DNA from 3 places in the Roseovarius sp. CH_XMU1461 genome. Region 3 is predicted to be linked to each of the others. Evidence: riboswitches for the same ligand, from Rfam matches in the RefSeq annotation. Region 3 holds a riboswitch; each other region holds the start of a gene.
The links. Region 3 has a riboswitch for cobalamin ahead of WA237_RS14710 (energy-coupling factor ABC transporter permease). Riboswitches for the same ligand answer to the same signal wherever they lie in the genome.
Positions count from the first base shown of each region.

Region 1: another riboswitch for cobalamin. It lies ahead of WA237_RS17140 (TonB-dependent receptor plug domain-containing protein); the one in region 3 lies ahead of WA237_RS14710 (energy-coupling factor ABC transporter permease).
Region 2: another riboswitch for cobalamin. It lies ahead of WA237_RS17835 (ABC transporter substrate-binding protein); the one in region 3 lies ahead of WA237_RS14710 (energy-coupling factor ABC transporter permease).

Region 1 covers NZ_JAYMDV010000009.1:32,974-37,689, forward strand. Annotated here, with positions in the region: gene WA237_RS17130 (replication initiator protein A) at 49-549, opposite strand; gene WA237_RS17135 (IS5 family transposase) at 570-1,529, opposite strand; gene WA237_RS17140 (TonB-dependent receptor plug domain-containing protein) at 1,593-3,095, opposite strand; cobalamin riboswitch at 3,221-3,434, opposite strand; gene WA237_RS17145 (M24 family metallopeptidase) at 3,744-4,716, opposite strand, start outside.
Region 2 covers NZ_JAYMDV010000010.1:74,124-78,839, reverse strand. Annotated here, with positions in the region: gene WA237_RS17840 (FecCD family ABC transporter permease) at 1-1,016, opposite strand, end outside; gene WA237_RS17835 (ABC transporter substrate-binding protein) at 1,013-2,029, opposite strand; cobalamin riboswitch at 2,157-2,350, opposite strand; gene WA237_RS17830 (hypothetical protein) at 2,516-3,706, shown strand; gene WA237_RS17825 (LacI family DNA-binding transcriptional regulator) at 3,723-4,697, opposite strand.
Region 3 covers NZ_JAYMDV010000005.1:89,828-94,543, reverse strand. Annotated here, with positions in the region: gene cobF (precorrin-6A synthase (deacetylating)) at 1-646, opposite strand, end outside; gene WA237_RS14710 (energy-coupling factor ABC transporter permease) at 735-1,412, opposite strand; cobalamin riboswitch at 1,465-1,648, opposite strand; gene cobA (uroporphyrinogen-III C-methyltransferase) at 1,714-2,433, opposite strand; gene WA237_RS14700 (cobyrinate a,c-diamide synthase) at 2,430-3,749, opposite strand; gene cobM (precorrin-4 C(11)-methyltransferase) at 3,742-4,536, opposite strand; gene WA237_RS14690 (cobalamin biosynthesis protein) at 4,538-4,716, opposite strand, start outside.

The sequences.
Region 1 (4,716 bases), on a different contig from region 3:
CCACATTCGTGGGAATGCGTAAAGGCACAAACCCACATTTGTGCGTACCTAGCGCTTGTACGCACCACGTTTCTTGCAGAACGCCAAGAAATGCTTGTCCGCGTCCTTCACGTCGATGGCCTTGTCGTAGACCCACGACCGCCACTCGCTTTCGAGCACATAGACATCCCAGCCAGGCGCGAGACGCCGTGCCTCATCGTGCGTGTCGAGCTTTTTGAACCGCAAAGCTTGGAAGGGCAGGGCGACGACCGACTCAGCCGCCTTGGGACGGAAGACGACATTGTCCCCCTCGATGCTCATCACGTAATCGGGCATGTGGTCGTGCGCGGCATCGTCCTCGATAATCTTGCCAAGCAGTCGTCGGAATTCTTTCGTGGTCGAACCGGAACCACACTTGTCGCGCAAGAGCTCGATGCCGCACTTCCATTTTGGCTGTGACCCGCAATGCTTTCGCGCCAGCTCGTAGAGCCGCCGTTCGAGGGGCTTGCGAAGGAAAAAATATTCTTTGTTCAGCGTGACCGCGTTGCACGAATAGCGGTTGGGCCGCATTTGCCCCTTTCCCCGGTTCGTTATGCGACACGCTCATAGGCCGCACGACCGAGACGGGTCATGCGGTTGAGGGCGTTGACAGCGATGCGGGCTTCGGTTGTCTGGGTCTCCATGTTGCGGCTGCGCAGTTCCAGTCCGATGACCTGTTTGTATCGCCCGATCTGGGCCTCGCCGCGCGATCTCTGACCATAACCGGTGGCCTTCTGCCATGCCATTCGGCCAGTTTCGGTTATCATGCCGATATGGGCGTTACGTGCCTGGCAATCTCCGGGAACGGCGTTCTTCGGCGGCGGAATAATCAGCTCGACATCCGGGCCAAACGCGTGCCGGATGGTCGCGGCGGTTGGTACACCATCATAAGCCCCGTCACCGATGAAACGGCGCACCGGACCGGACACCTCGGCAAGAAGGTCGGGCAGAGCGCCGGTGTCCCCGACCTGCTGGGGTGTCAGGCAGGACGCCACAAGCTCGCCGCTCTCCAGATCGTAGCCGATATGCAGCTTGCGCCATATCTTGCGGGCCTTCGGCAGCCCGTGCTTCTCACGCATCCACTCGCGGCCACCGTGGACACGCAGCCCTGTGCTGTCCACAACCAGCGCGATCGGACCACTGGCTGTCCGGGTGTCGGGCGCGATCTGAAGCGATGGCGCACGCCGGCAAAGCGTCGAAAAATCCGGCACGGGGAGGTCCGTCTGCATGAGCCGCAGCAGACTGCGGACAAAGCCCTGCGTTTGGCGAAGCGGTAAGCCGAACACGGCGCGCAAGGTCAAGCAGGTCTCAATCGACAGATCAGAATATCGTTGTTGACCACCGCGCTTGCCGGAGCGCACTGCGCACCACCGAGACACCGCGTCTTCGCTGAACCAGACCGTCACGTCACCACGCTGGCGGAGCGCCTCGTTGTATTCGGCCCAGTTCGTCACACGGTACTTTGCCTTCGCAAACTTATCCCGCCGCGACGCGTTGAATTTGAAAGGCATCCCAGCATCCCGCAGTCAAATCAAAGGACCAGCTACGCATCGGAAACGATTTGTGCAACACGCTCAGGCCATATAGAGCGAAAACCGTTCTGACATCGAGTACAGACCCGACAGCTCGATCCCCTTAGAGGTGGTTGTGCCAGGCACCTGATTGTAACAACCAAAGCCGCTGCCACAGGCGACAGCGGCCGGGTCATAATCAATCAGGTCTTCGACATCGGTATAGAACAGGGTTGCCTTTATCGAGCCGCGCCCAACGAATGTCTTTTCGACGCCGAGCTCATAGCTCAAGCTATGCTCGGGCTGCAAAGATGGGTCGCCGAAGGCGCTGAATCTTTCGTACAAGGAGGGCGCGCGATACCCCGTACCGACCGAAGCACGTACCGCAAGATCGTCCTGCGGGCGGTAAACAGCCGTCAGGCGCCCCGTAACCTGACCACCAAAGCTCGAGTTTTCATCGTGACGCAACGAGGCTGACAGATCGACCTGATCTGACGGGCTGATCAACAGCTCAGCCATGATGCTGGTATTGTCTTCAGAGCCACGGACCGTGCCGGAATTGACCTCTTCCTGCGTGTGGTCGAGACCAAGATTGAGCGATGCCGACGCGGTCAGTTGGGCGCTGCCCAAATAGGAAAGCGACCAGCGTTCGCCTTTGAACCGCGGGGTCGCGCCACCGGGATCTTTGCGGTCGATATCGAAATAGGCATAGCTGAGCGTATGCGTGATCGCCCCCGTATTGAGCTCGGTAAAAAGGCGCGCACCGCGTTCTTTCGAGGACAACGTTCCAGACGAATCCAGCGCGAAGGCGGAGCGATCAAACTCGCTCCGACCATCGCGATAGAGCAAAGCGCCGCCCACCGTGACGGCATCGGTAACGACATATTCCCCGGTGAGGTGAAGCGTGGATTGTTCGAACCCGTCATTTTCCGTATTGAAGGACTGCGCTGAGATTCCCTCCGATTCCATACGCCCATAGCTGAGGGCGACAAAGCCGCGCTCGGTTCTATGTCCGAGGCTCAACGATCCACTGTAGGTATCGAAACTGCCGGCCTCCGCTTGCGCGCGGCCTGAAAAGCCGAGCTCGGAAGGCTCAAAGGTCGTGATATTGACGACACCGGCAATCGCCTCCGATCCGAAAATAGCCGACTGCGACCCTTTGAGCAGTTCAATACGTTCGACCCCAGAAGCGGTGAACCCGCCAAAGTTAAACTGATTTTGTGTGCCCGATGGGTCGGACACATCAATACCATTGATGTGCACCCCGACATAACGCGCAGGCAACCCGCGCACCTGGATCGTACTCAGCGCCCCCAAGCCACCATTACTGATCAGGTTCACACCGGGAAGGCGTGCGAGCCGGTCGATCACGCGGGTGTCGTTCTGCCCCGCCTCAGCCCCTTCCAATATCTCGATATTTGCGCCGGTATGGGTCTGTTCGACAGGCAACAGAGAGGAAACTTGAACGATGATCGGCTCAAGATTAAAGGTAAGCTCCTGTGCAAAGGCCGGAGCTGCGAAAACAGCAATGCTCGCCGTTAAGGGCGCTATGGAATAGCGTGTCATAATTAATCCTCCAACCGCGACAATCGCGGCAGTCGTTGAATTAACTGACGGAAGAAAACAAACCGTCAGCGGTGCAAATGCCACCACGACGGAAGGTCCGTAGGCCATGACGCGCCCCGCGCCCGGACTGGGTGATCCCTTCGGCAGGTCTCCTGACTCGCGGGTCGAGGCTCGGTCGGGTCTTCCCACTGTGGTGTTCACAGCAGTGACAATTTCCGACTTCGCTTACCGCTTACAGTTGCGGGGGCAGTTACGGCCTTGGCAGATCACAGATCTTGCCGCACCGTATTCCCTATTATCCAGATCACGATGATCCAGACCGAAGTGCGAAATGCTATATCGCAGATCATCAACCTAGGGAAGACGGAATCAAGCGGTTGCACCTTTGGAGGGCCCGAGCTGGGCCTGTGGCAGATGCTAAACAGAGGCATCGCCGATAAGCAGTCGACATGCGTGCTTAGAATGAAATGCGCCGATCGGACGGAGGTCTTGAGCGACAGGGCTGTCTCATCACAAGCCCCTCCTGGGGCTGCTAAGCCTGAGCCATCATTATTCTCAATAATAAAAGCTTGGCCTGATGGCCGGGGAGCCATTATTCAGGCTGCTGCCCAAATCCAACGGGGGCCAGTTTCCCGCCCCCCGCCGAGATCAGATCACCGGCAGTTCGGGGGCGGCGCGTTTGGTCAGGAGGCGGCCGCCCTCGGGCGTCACGACGATGTTTTCCTCATGAACCATCATCCACCCATCCCCGTAGGAGAGCGAGGGCTCCAAGGTCAGCACCATGTTCTCCTGCAGCAACGTGTCGACGCCGGCCATATGCGAGGGCTGTTCCGTCAATTGCATGCCCAACCCGTGACCTAGCCGGCCGATGTCACCACCGCTGTCGTCCAATTCGGAAATGACTGCGGTCATGGCGGAAAACAGGTCATGACAGCTATTGCCCGGCCGCGCGGCGTCGAGCCCGGCCTCGGTGGCACGCCACAGCACGTCATAGGCGCGTCGGGCATTGTCATCGGCGTGGCCGATGGCCCAGTTCCGGTCGAAATCGCAGTAGTAGCCATCCCAGACACAGCCGGTGTCGAGCATCAGCACATCGCCTGCGCTCAGCGGGCGGCGCGAAGGCGGCGAGATGCAATCGGCATAGCCTCCCTGATCCGCTGCGCCGACCACATAGGGGGCGTCATCCGCGCCCTGCGCCAGCGCTTCGCGGCGGAAGCGGCGGAACAGCTCTTCGAAGGGAAGCCCCTCGCTCACCATTTCGGGAACCTGCTCGAAGGTGGCCGAGCCGATAGCGCAGATATGGGCGAGCTTTTCGATCTCGGCGGGTGTCTTGACCATGCGGAGCCCCTGAACAAGCCCGGTGGCATCCGCGATCTCGAGCCCGGGCAGGGCGGCGAGCAGCCGTTCCCAGTCGCCCAACGGCATCCGAAGCAGCGTTTCATGGCCCTTGAGCACCCCCAAACGGGACTTCGCTCGGGCGAGCGGCATCAACAATTCTGTCAGAAGGCTAACGCCGTCATCCTCGGGCACGGGGGCCGACCAGGTCCGCACCTCGTCGAGCCAGGACCGCCGCATAAGCTCGGCGCCGATTTCAGGGATCACGGCCACGGGTTTGCCCTCG
Region 2 (4,716 bases), on a different contig from region 3:
AAGACCGGCGCGCCGACCAGCGCCGTCACCACCCCGATGGGCAGAACCTGCCCGGGGATGATCACCCGCGAAATCACATCCGCCGCAATGAGAAACACCGCCCCCGCCAGCGCCGAGGCCGGGACAAGCTGCCCGTGCCGCGTGCCAACGAGCATCCGCATCGCATGCGGGATCACCAGCCCGACAAAGCCGATCGAGCCGACGATCGACACGATCACCGCCGTCACCAGCGCCGCCACCCCAATGAGAACCACCTGCGCCCGCCGCACCGAAATGCCAAGCGACGCGGCGCTGTCCGCGCCAAAGGTGAACGCATCGAGCGTGCGCACATGCGCGAGACAAACCGCCACGCCAATGACCGTGGCCGGCACCACGCTCGTCACATCGATCCAGCGCACCCCGCTGAGGTTTCCCAAGAGCCAGAACATGATGCCCCGCGCCTGTTCCGCATTGGCCGATTTCGCGATGAGAAAGGCGGTGATCGCATTGAAAAGCTGCGAGCCCGCAATGCCCGCCAGCACGATCACCCCAGCGGCGCGAAGCCCGGTGCCGCCGCCCGCCAGATGCGCCAGCGCCGCGACAAATCCAAACGCCAAGAGCGCCCCGGTAAAGGCCCCCGCCGACATTGAAATCGCCCCGCCGCCAAGGCCCACCACCGTCACCGCCACAGCGCCGGTCGAGGCCCCCGCCGAAATGCCCAGAAGGTAGGGATCGGCCAGCGCATTGCGCAGCAGCGCCTGCAGCACCACCCCCGCCAGCGCCAGCCCCGCGCCACAGCACGCCGCCACCAAGGCCCGCGCCAGCCGGTAATTCCACACGATCCCCGTGTCGATCCGGTCCACCGCATAGCCCGCCCCAAAGAGCTTGTTGGCCAGCACCTTGAGCACCACGTCAAACGGAATGCGCGTCTCGCCCAGCGCCGTGCCGAGCATCAGCGCGATCAGCAGCACGGGCAGCGCAAGCACCGCCCAATGCAGGGCCGACCGATGCCGGGGCATGGCGACGGCCTGGCTCATTGCAGATCGTAACCCGCCAGCGCCTCGGCAATCGTGCCCAGCACATGAATGGCCCGCACCGTCGGGCTCATCGCATGGGCGTCGATGGTGATGATCCGGCCTTCCTTCACCGCCGTCATCTCGCGCGCCACCGGGTCGGTGGTCAGAAACTCACGCTTCTTCTCCACGTCATCGGCGGGAAACCGGCGGCGGTCCATCTCGGCGATCACGATAAAGGTCGGATCGGCCTTGGCCAGCGTCTCCCAGCCGACGGTCGGCCATTCCTCATCCGAGGTCACCACATTCTCGACCCCGAGCTTGTCCATCATATAGGCCGGCACGCCCTTCCGCCCCGCCACATAGGGATCGATGTCGAGATCCGCCGACGAGAACCAAAACAGCCCCGACACCCCCTCGGGCAGGTCGAGCGCCTCCGCCTTGGCCACCGCCTCGGCCTCCGCCGCCTGCAGCTCGGCCACCAGCTCGGCCCCGCGCGCCCCGACGTCATAGATCTCCGCCAACTGCGCGATCCCCTTATAGAGCTGCTCTGTCGCGAACAGCTCGGACCGCGTGCCATCGCCGCCGACAAGGTTGTCCTTGCTCTCGCAATCGGTGGGCATCACATAGGTCGGCACGCCAACCTCATGGAACATCTCGCGCGTGCCGACGATGCCTTCCTGACCGATATGCCATTCATACATGACGGTCACCAGCTCGGGCCGCTTGTTGACGATGCTCTCGAAACTCGGGTCATTGTCGGCCAGCCGCTCGATCCCGGCGTTCAGGCTTTCGAACTCCGGCAGCACCGGGTTGAACCAGACCGAAGTGCCCTGCACCGTCTCGCCCAGCCCGAGCAGATAGAGGATCTCGGTGGTCGATTGCCCCACCGTGACCGTGCGCGCCGGCGCCGCATCAAAGCGCAGCTCGTGCCCGCAATTCTCGATGGTAAGCGGATAGCGGGTTTCGGCCTCGGCCATCACCGCGCTGCCCATCCCAAGCGCCAGCACCCCGGGCGCAATCAGGTAGTTCTTCATAGCTAGACTCCTCGGTCTTGCCGGACACAGGAGGAGCAGGAAAGGGCATCTGCCGGTGGTCCCTGCCTGGTGCCGCGCACCGGGCCTCGAGACCACGCCAAACCCCCGCCCCGGGCCACCCCGCCCGGTTTCAGGTTATGCGTCGGCAGGTCTCCTGACTCACGGCTCATGGCGTCATCTTCCCTTCCCAGACCTCGGCCCAGTGGTTCTGAAGATGCAGCTCGCCGCCTACAGTTGCGGGGGCAGTTCCGGTTGACGCCCTGCTGGACGCCGCGGATTCCCTATTAGTTTCCATCGAAAACCGACGCCGCAGTGACACCCGATTTTTGCCCCCCCGTCAACCGCGATGACCGCAGGGGCCCGATTTTCGCGCCGGGCCGCCACCGGCCCAGCTGTGCGCCTGCGCGCCAAGCCGCATGGAATTTTGGGGAAATACCGAATCATGATAGGCTAATCTTATTTCGCACCTTCCCGCAGGAGGGCCCCATGACGTTCTTTTCCCGGTTTCCCTGGACTGTTTTCCTTCTCCTCATCCTCTGGCTTCCGGGCTGCTTTCCCGGCGGGTTCTCCTATGAGCGACTGTCGCTGCAAGAGGCCCGCCCCGACCTGCCGACAAGCTGGCGCTACCCGCAGGTGACACGCAGCGCCGACTCCGTCTTCGATCTGGACGATTTCGAACCCTATTTCACCCTCTCAAGCCTGCGCCGCGCCGGCCGAGGCTATGAGATCCGCACCGGCAAATCCGTCGAGATCTCGCCGCTGCGCTTCGAGACCTCGCCCAAGGCCCCCGGCGTGCTCGCCGCCGTGATCGAGAGCCAAGGCAAAAAGGACAAGACCACCGGCAAGCGTCAGACCTTCTACATGATCAACTTCATCGCGCCCCTGCGCGGCGATGACTACCGTTTGATCATTCTCAACAAACGGAGCCTGACGCTCTGGACCCCCAAAGAGGCTCAGGCCATCGCCGCGCGCACCCATCTGTTGAAGCTCGATTTCGATGACGGCCAGGCGCCGGTCTTCCGCAATGATGCCGACCTCGAACAGGCGCTGATCGCGGCCCACTACCTGCCCGCCAAACACAGCATCGCCTTCACCCTGACCGCGACGGCCCCGACCGGATCTGACAAGAAAAAACCCACCCCGACCCCGCGCCCGAGCAACAAGAGCTGGATCTTCAATTCCGCCACCGATCCGATCACCAAAAAATCGAACAACAGCATCATCATCCGCGCGACATCCGTCGAACCGCGCGCCAATCTCGCGATCAATTTCTTCTGCGACAAGGGTCAGCTCCGCGCCGTGCTGCACAATCCCGACATTTCCTTCCGCAACGACACCAGCACCACCAAGGTGGCGCTGTCGCTGGTCGAAATGCGCATCGACGACAAGGATGTGCACCGCTTAGTCTGGGAACGGGCGGCAGGCTACCGCGATCATCTCGTCGATCTCGGCGGGGCAGGGGGGCTCTATAAATTCGCGACCCTGCTCAATCCGCGGATGCAGAACGCCAATCACGATTGGTCCTCGGTCTGGTTCCTCAACAAGGTCGCCACTGCCCGCGACATCGTCATGCGCGTCACCGATGTCGGCGGCACCGCCTATGTCGCGCGCTTCGCCCCCTATCAACCTGTCGGCCCGGTGATTGACTTCCTGCCCGCCTGCCTGCGCCGAAGCTGAGCCTTGGGCCCGCGCCTCAATGGGTGCCGCGCGGCTTCACCACCGGATCGACAAACACCGTCTCATCCGCCTTGCCCGGATCGCCGAGCCGCGCCTCCAGAAGGCGCAGGATCTCGCGCACCGCCGCGTCGATCGGGTTGCGCACGGTTGTGAGGTCGAAACAGGTCCAGCGCGCCATGTCGATATCGTCGAACCCGATCACCGCCAGATCGCCGGGCACCGCCCGCCCGATCTCCCGCGCCGCCGACAGCGCCCCGATGGCCATCGCGTCATTGCCACAGATGAGCGCGTCAATCTCGCCCGCCCCCTGCAACAGCGCCCGCGCCGCCGCATGGCCGCCATCCACCGTGTAATCTCCCACGGCCTCGGCCACCGGCCGAAGACCCGCCGCCTCCAGCGCCGCCATCACCCCGGCCCGCCGCTCGCAAGAGGAATAGAGCTCGGACGGCCCGCCCAGAAACCCGATGCGCCGCCGCCCGCCTGAGATGAGAAGCTCGGCGCCCATCCGCGCGCCCTGATCATTGCGGCAACAGACCGTATCGACCCCGGGCGCGCTCAGCGGTCGGCCCGAGGAAATCATCGGAATCCCATAGCGCGCGCATTGCTCGACGATCTCGCCCGACAGGCTGCCGCCGCGCAGGATCAGCGCATCGAGCGGATAGCGCAGCACCTCTTCGAGCGCCTGCGCCGCCCGTGCGCCATTGCCATCAATCAGCAGCGGCCATTTCTGGATCGCGTTGAGCGACCCGACAAGCTGGCTCACAAAAGCTGTGTCATAGGGGTTGCGCAGATCGCCCGCGAAAATCGCCACCAGATGCGAATTTCCGCCCTTGAGCCCCGCCGCCAGCGCATTGGGCTGATAGCCGATTTCCGCCGCAACAGAGAGGATTCTGCGCCGCTTTTCCGCGTCGAGATAGGCCCCTTTGGTAAAGGCCCGCGACACCGCCGAACGCGACACACCGGCCTGCTCGGCCACCGTCTGGGCGGTCACCCGCCGTGGCCTCTGGCCC
Region 3 (4,716 bases):
GCAGCGGGCCGCTCAGCAGGATCTGTTCCGGCATGCCGAGATAGGCGCCCCACCAGATGTTGAGCCCGTCGGGCTCGATCTGCTGAAAGCTGCATTCGCCGTCGAGCATGACGATGGCGGTGTCGCTCTCAATCGGCAGGCCGTGATCGCGGAGCCGTCGGCCGGTGGTCACGGTCACCGCCCCGTTCACGGTGTTGAAAGGGATGGCATGGGCCGCGGTCAGCGCCTGCAGCGCGGTTATGCCAGGCACGACGCGAATGGCGGGTTTCGGGTCGAGCCGCTGGGCGATGCGCAGGGTGCTATCGTAGAGCCCCGGGTCGCCCCAGACCAGAAGCGCCACGGGGCCATCGGACGTGCCCTCCGCGAGGGCCGATTGCCAGCGGCGGGCGATCTCGTCATGCCAGGCGATGACGCGGTCCTGATAGGGCAGGCTGTCGTCGCGGGTGGGCATGTCGAAATGCAGGACGCGGGCGGTGGCCCCGGCGGCGTCGAGAATTCGGTGGCGCAATTCGGCCAGATCGTCCTTGGCCGGGCCTTTGCGCGGGATCAGGATGGTGGCCGCGTCGCGCAGCGCCGCCTGCCCTTCGAGCGAGATATGGGCGGGAGAGCCGGTGCCGATACCGACCAGCCACAAGTCACGGATCATATTGAGGTCTCCTGATGCGAAACGGCCCGGCCCTCTTAGCAGAGGCCGGGCCGCGATGCCAAATTATCGCGTGTCGGTATCGCGTCGGTTATGCGGCTGCATAGAGACGGCGCGCGAAAAGCCCCGCCGTCGCGCCGTTGCGCAGGGTTTTCGCCACGGCGAGCACCGCGAGATCGGCCAGCGGCTCGACCAGAACGACGAGCATATAGGCCGCACCGAATGTGCCGACGGCGGCGAAGGTCTCGGCGCTGACGCCCTGGCCATAGAAGGCCCAGAAGGCGACCCAGGCGACGACACCGCCTTGATAGATCCCCGAGAGCTTGAGCACATGGGCATAGTCGAGATCGACATAGGCCCGGTCCTGCGGCAGGAGCCGTTTGGCCAGTGCCGAGATCGCCAGCAGCGGCACCAGAAGCGTGGTCACGTTGACGAAATACATCGGCATGTCGGTCGGGGCGAAGAACATGCCCTGGATGAGCAGGCCGAGCGCCAGACCGATCGCCGCGGGGGCCGCGCCGAGCAGCAGGAACAGGGTCGTGCCGAGGATGAAGTGGACTTCGGAGACGCCGACCGGGAAATGCGGCAGCACTTCGAAGAAGACGAAGGTGCCGAGCGCGGCGAGCAGGCTGCGGATGGCGAAGGAGGCGGGCTCGCTCTGCTTGAGGTCCTGCCACGCCAGTTTCGCGGTATAGCCCGCGGCACCGGCCGCAGTGGTGTAGGCAAAGGCCATCTTGGCACCGTCAACGACACCGGGTTCGATATGCATAGGATCTTCCTTCCTGTCTAGCTGCCCCACCGGCAGCGTTGTGAACCGCTCTCGCGGCAGATGATCAATGGCAGGTTTCCTGACTTACGGGTCGTCGCGTTGTCGGCCTTCCCAGCCCAGCTCGGGCCAGTGGTTTTCCTAAACGCTCGCCGCTTACAGTTGCGGGGGCAGTCCGGGGGTTTCACCCGGTTCCCTTTTTCAGCCACTTGCGTGACGCCATCGAATGGAAGGAGATTAGCAGCGCCCCGCGACCGCACAAGGATAAATGCGGCAGATCGAGGTCGCTTTGCGGATGTTTTCGCTACATCTCGGCCAAAGGCCCATAAAGGATGAGCGCCGGACGGTCGCCGATCTCTGCGCCAAGCTGTGCGGCGAGATCGGCCACGGTGCTGCGGGTGACCTGTTGCTCGGGCGTGCCCACCGCCTCAGCGAGGATGGCGGGCGTCGTGCCGGGCAGACCGGCGGCGGTGAGCGTCTCGGCCAGCAAGGGAAAGGTCCGCTTGCCCATGAAAACCACGGTACAGGCCGAAGGATCGGCCAGCGCGGTGATGTTGAGATCGTCGGGCAGTTTGCCGCCCGCGTCATGGCCGGTGACGAACTGCACCCGCCGCGCCGTCAGCCGCCGGGTGAGCGGGATGCCCGCCGCCGCCGCCGCCGCGATGGCCGAGGGCACGCCGGGGATGATCTCATACTCGATCCCGGCGGCGCGCAGCGCGACCAGCTCTTCCTCGAGCCGGCCAAAGAGGCCGCTGTCGCCGGATTTGAGCCGCACGATACGGCCCCCCTCGCTCGCATACTCCACCAGCAGGCGGCTCACATGGTCTTGGCGCGGCGAGAGCCGCCCTGCCCGCTTGCCGACACCGATGAGATCGGCATCGGGATTGGCATGATCGAGGATCGGCCCGGCGGAAAGATCGTCGAACAGCACCGCATCGGCGCGTTTCAGACGGTCCACCGCCTTGAGGGTCAAAAGCTCGGGGTCGCCGGGGCCGCTGCCCACGAAACTGACAAAACCGCTCATGAGGCCTCCGCGGTGATGAGGTGGAAGAAGGTGCCGGTGACATGGCCGCGCCGCGAGCCGGTTTCGGGCACCGGGTTGCCATCGGCGTCAAAGACCTGCGCCAAGGGCGCGTCGGGCTGATCGAGGATCATGGAATAGTGGAACTCATGCCCGCGCAGCGCCTGTCCCGCGTCAAAGCCCGGCATCGGCGTGTCGAGCACGGCGCGGCGATAGCCGAGGTGGAATTTGCGCTTTTCATAGGAGGTCTCGAGCCCGAGAAGCCCGGCCATCTGATGGCGGGTGCCCTCCTTGTCGACGAGCCCGGCGCCGAGCGCCATATAGCCCCCGCATTCGCCATGGACGGGGCGGGTTTTGGCGTGCTGGCGCAGCCCGGTCAGAAAGGTCCCGGCGGCGGCGATCCGGCCTGCGTGCAATTCGGGATAGCCGCCGGGCAGCCAGACCAGATCGGCGCTGGCATCGGGGGCCTCGTCCGCGAGGGGCGAGAAAGGCAGGATTTCCGCCCCGGCCCGCCGCCAGCCTTCGAGGATATGGGGATAGGTGAAGGAAAAGGCCGCGTCACGGGCGAGCGCGATGCGCTGCGCCGGGGGTTTCGGCAGATGCGCCGCGCCCGTGGGCAGGCCAGAGCCTTGGGCCGCAACGCGGATGAGATCGAGATCGACATGGGCGCGCAGGAAGTCGGCATAGCCCGCGATGGCCGCCTCGAGATCGGGGTGTTCCACCGCCTGAATGAGGCCCAGATGCCGTTCCGGCAGGGTCAGATCGCCACGCCGGGGCAAGACGCCGAGCACCGGCAGGCCGGCGCGCTCCATCCCGAGACGGGCGAGCCGTTCGTGACGGGGGCTTGCGACGCGGTTGAGGATGACACCGGCAAAGGGCAGATCGGGCATGAAATTGCGAAAGCCGAGGGCGGTGGCGGCGGCGGATTGCGCCTGACCGCTCACATCGAGGACGAGCACCACGGGCCAGCCCATGCGCCGCGCGGTTTCGGCGCTCGAGCCAAAGCCCGACTGACCGCGTGTCGCCACCCCGTCGTAGAGCCCCATCGAGCCTTCGGCGACGCAGATATCGGCGCCTTGCGCCTCTTGGGCGATGGCCGCCAAGAGGCTCTCGTCCATGGCCCAACTGTCGAGGTTGAAACTGGCGCGGCCGCTGGCGGCGAGGTGAAAGGCCGGATCGATGTAATCGGGGCCGGATTTATAGGGCTGCACCACTTGGCCCGCATCGCGCAGCGCGCGCAGCAGACCGAGCATGACCGTGGTCTTGCCAGTGCCGGAGGACGGGGCCGAGATCAGCAGGCCGGGGGGCATCTCAGTCATCGCCATGCTGCCATTCGCTCCACGGGCTGTCGGCGGTTTGCGGGCGGTAGCGGCGGTCGTAATCGGCGGCGTAGAGCCGGCTCTCGGCAAAGCCTTCTTGGGCCAGCGCGCGGCCGACGAGGATCAACGCGGTGCGCGAGATCGAGGCGTCGACATTTTCGGCCACGGTGCCGAGGGTGGCGCGGATGATCTTCTCGTCCGGCCAGCTCGCGCGGTAGACCACCGCGACCGGGCAATCGGCGCCGTAATGCGGGATCAGCTCGTCCACCGAGCGTTCGAGATTGCCGATCGACAGGTGCAGCGCAAGCGTCGCCCCGGTGCGGCCGAAATTGGCCAGCGTTTCGCCATCGGGCATCGAACTCGCCCGGCCCGGCGTGCGGGTCAGCACCACGGATTGCGCCACGCCCGGCAGGGTGAGTTCCGTGCCGAGCGTCGCGGCGGCAGCAGCGAAAGAGGGCACGCCGGGGGTCACGGTATAGGGGATGCCTGCGGCCTCGAGGCGGCGGATCTGTTCGCCCATGGCGGACCAGACCGAGAGATCACCGGAATGGAGCCTTGCCACGTCCTGACCGGCGCGATGGGCGGCTTCGCATTCGGCGATGATCGCGTCGAGATCCATCGGCGCGGTGTTGATGATCTTGGCCCCCTCCGGGCAGTGACCCAGTACCGCCTCGGGGACGAGCGAGCCTGCGTAGAGGCAGACCGGCGAGGCGGCGATGATGTCGCGGCCGCGCAGGGTGAGCAGATCGGGCGCGCCGGGGCCTGCGCCGATGAAGTGAACGGTCATGTCAATCTCCTGTCGCGAGGGCGCATGTGGCCCTTTTGTCTGTGCTGATGACGCGGGGCTGAAGGAGCCGCGCCTGTGGTCCGGCCAAGGCCAGCGCCGCCGCCTCGGCCACCGAGCCGGTGCCGCGCGCGGCCTGCGAGGCCGGGGAATGGGTGTCGGTTGTCTGCGCGCCAAGCACGT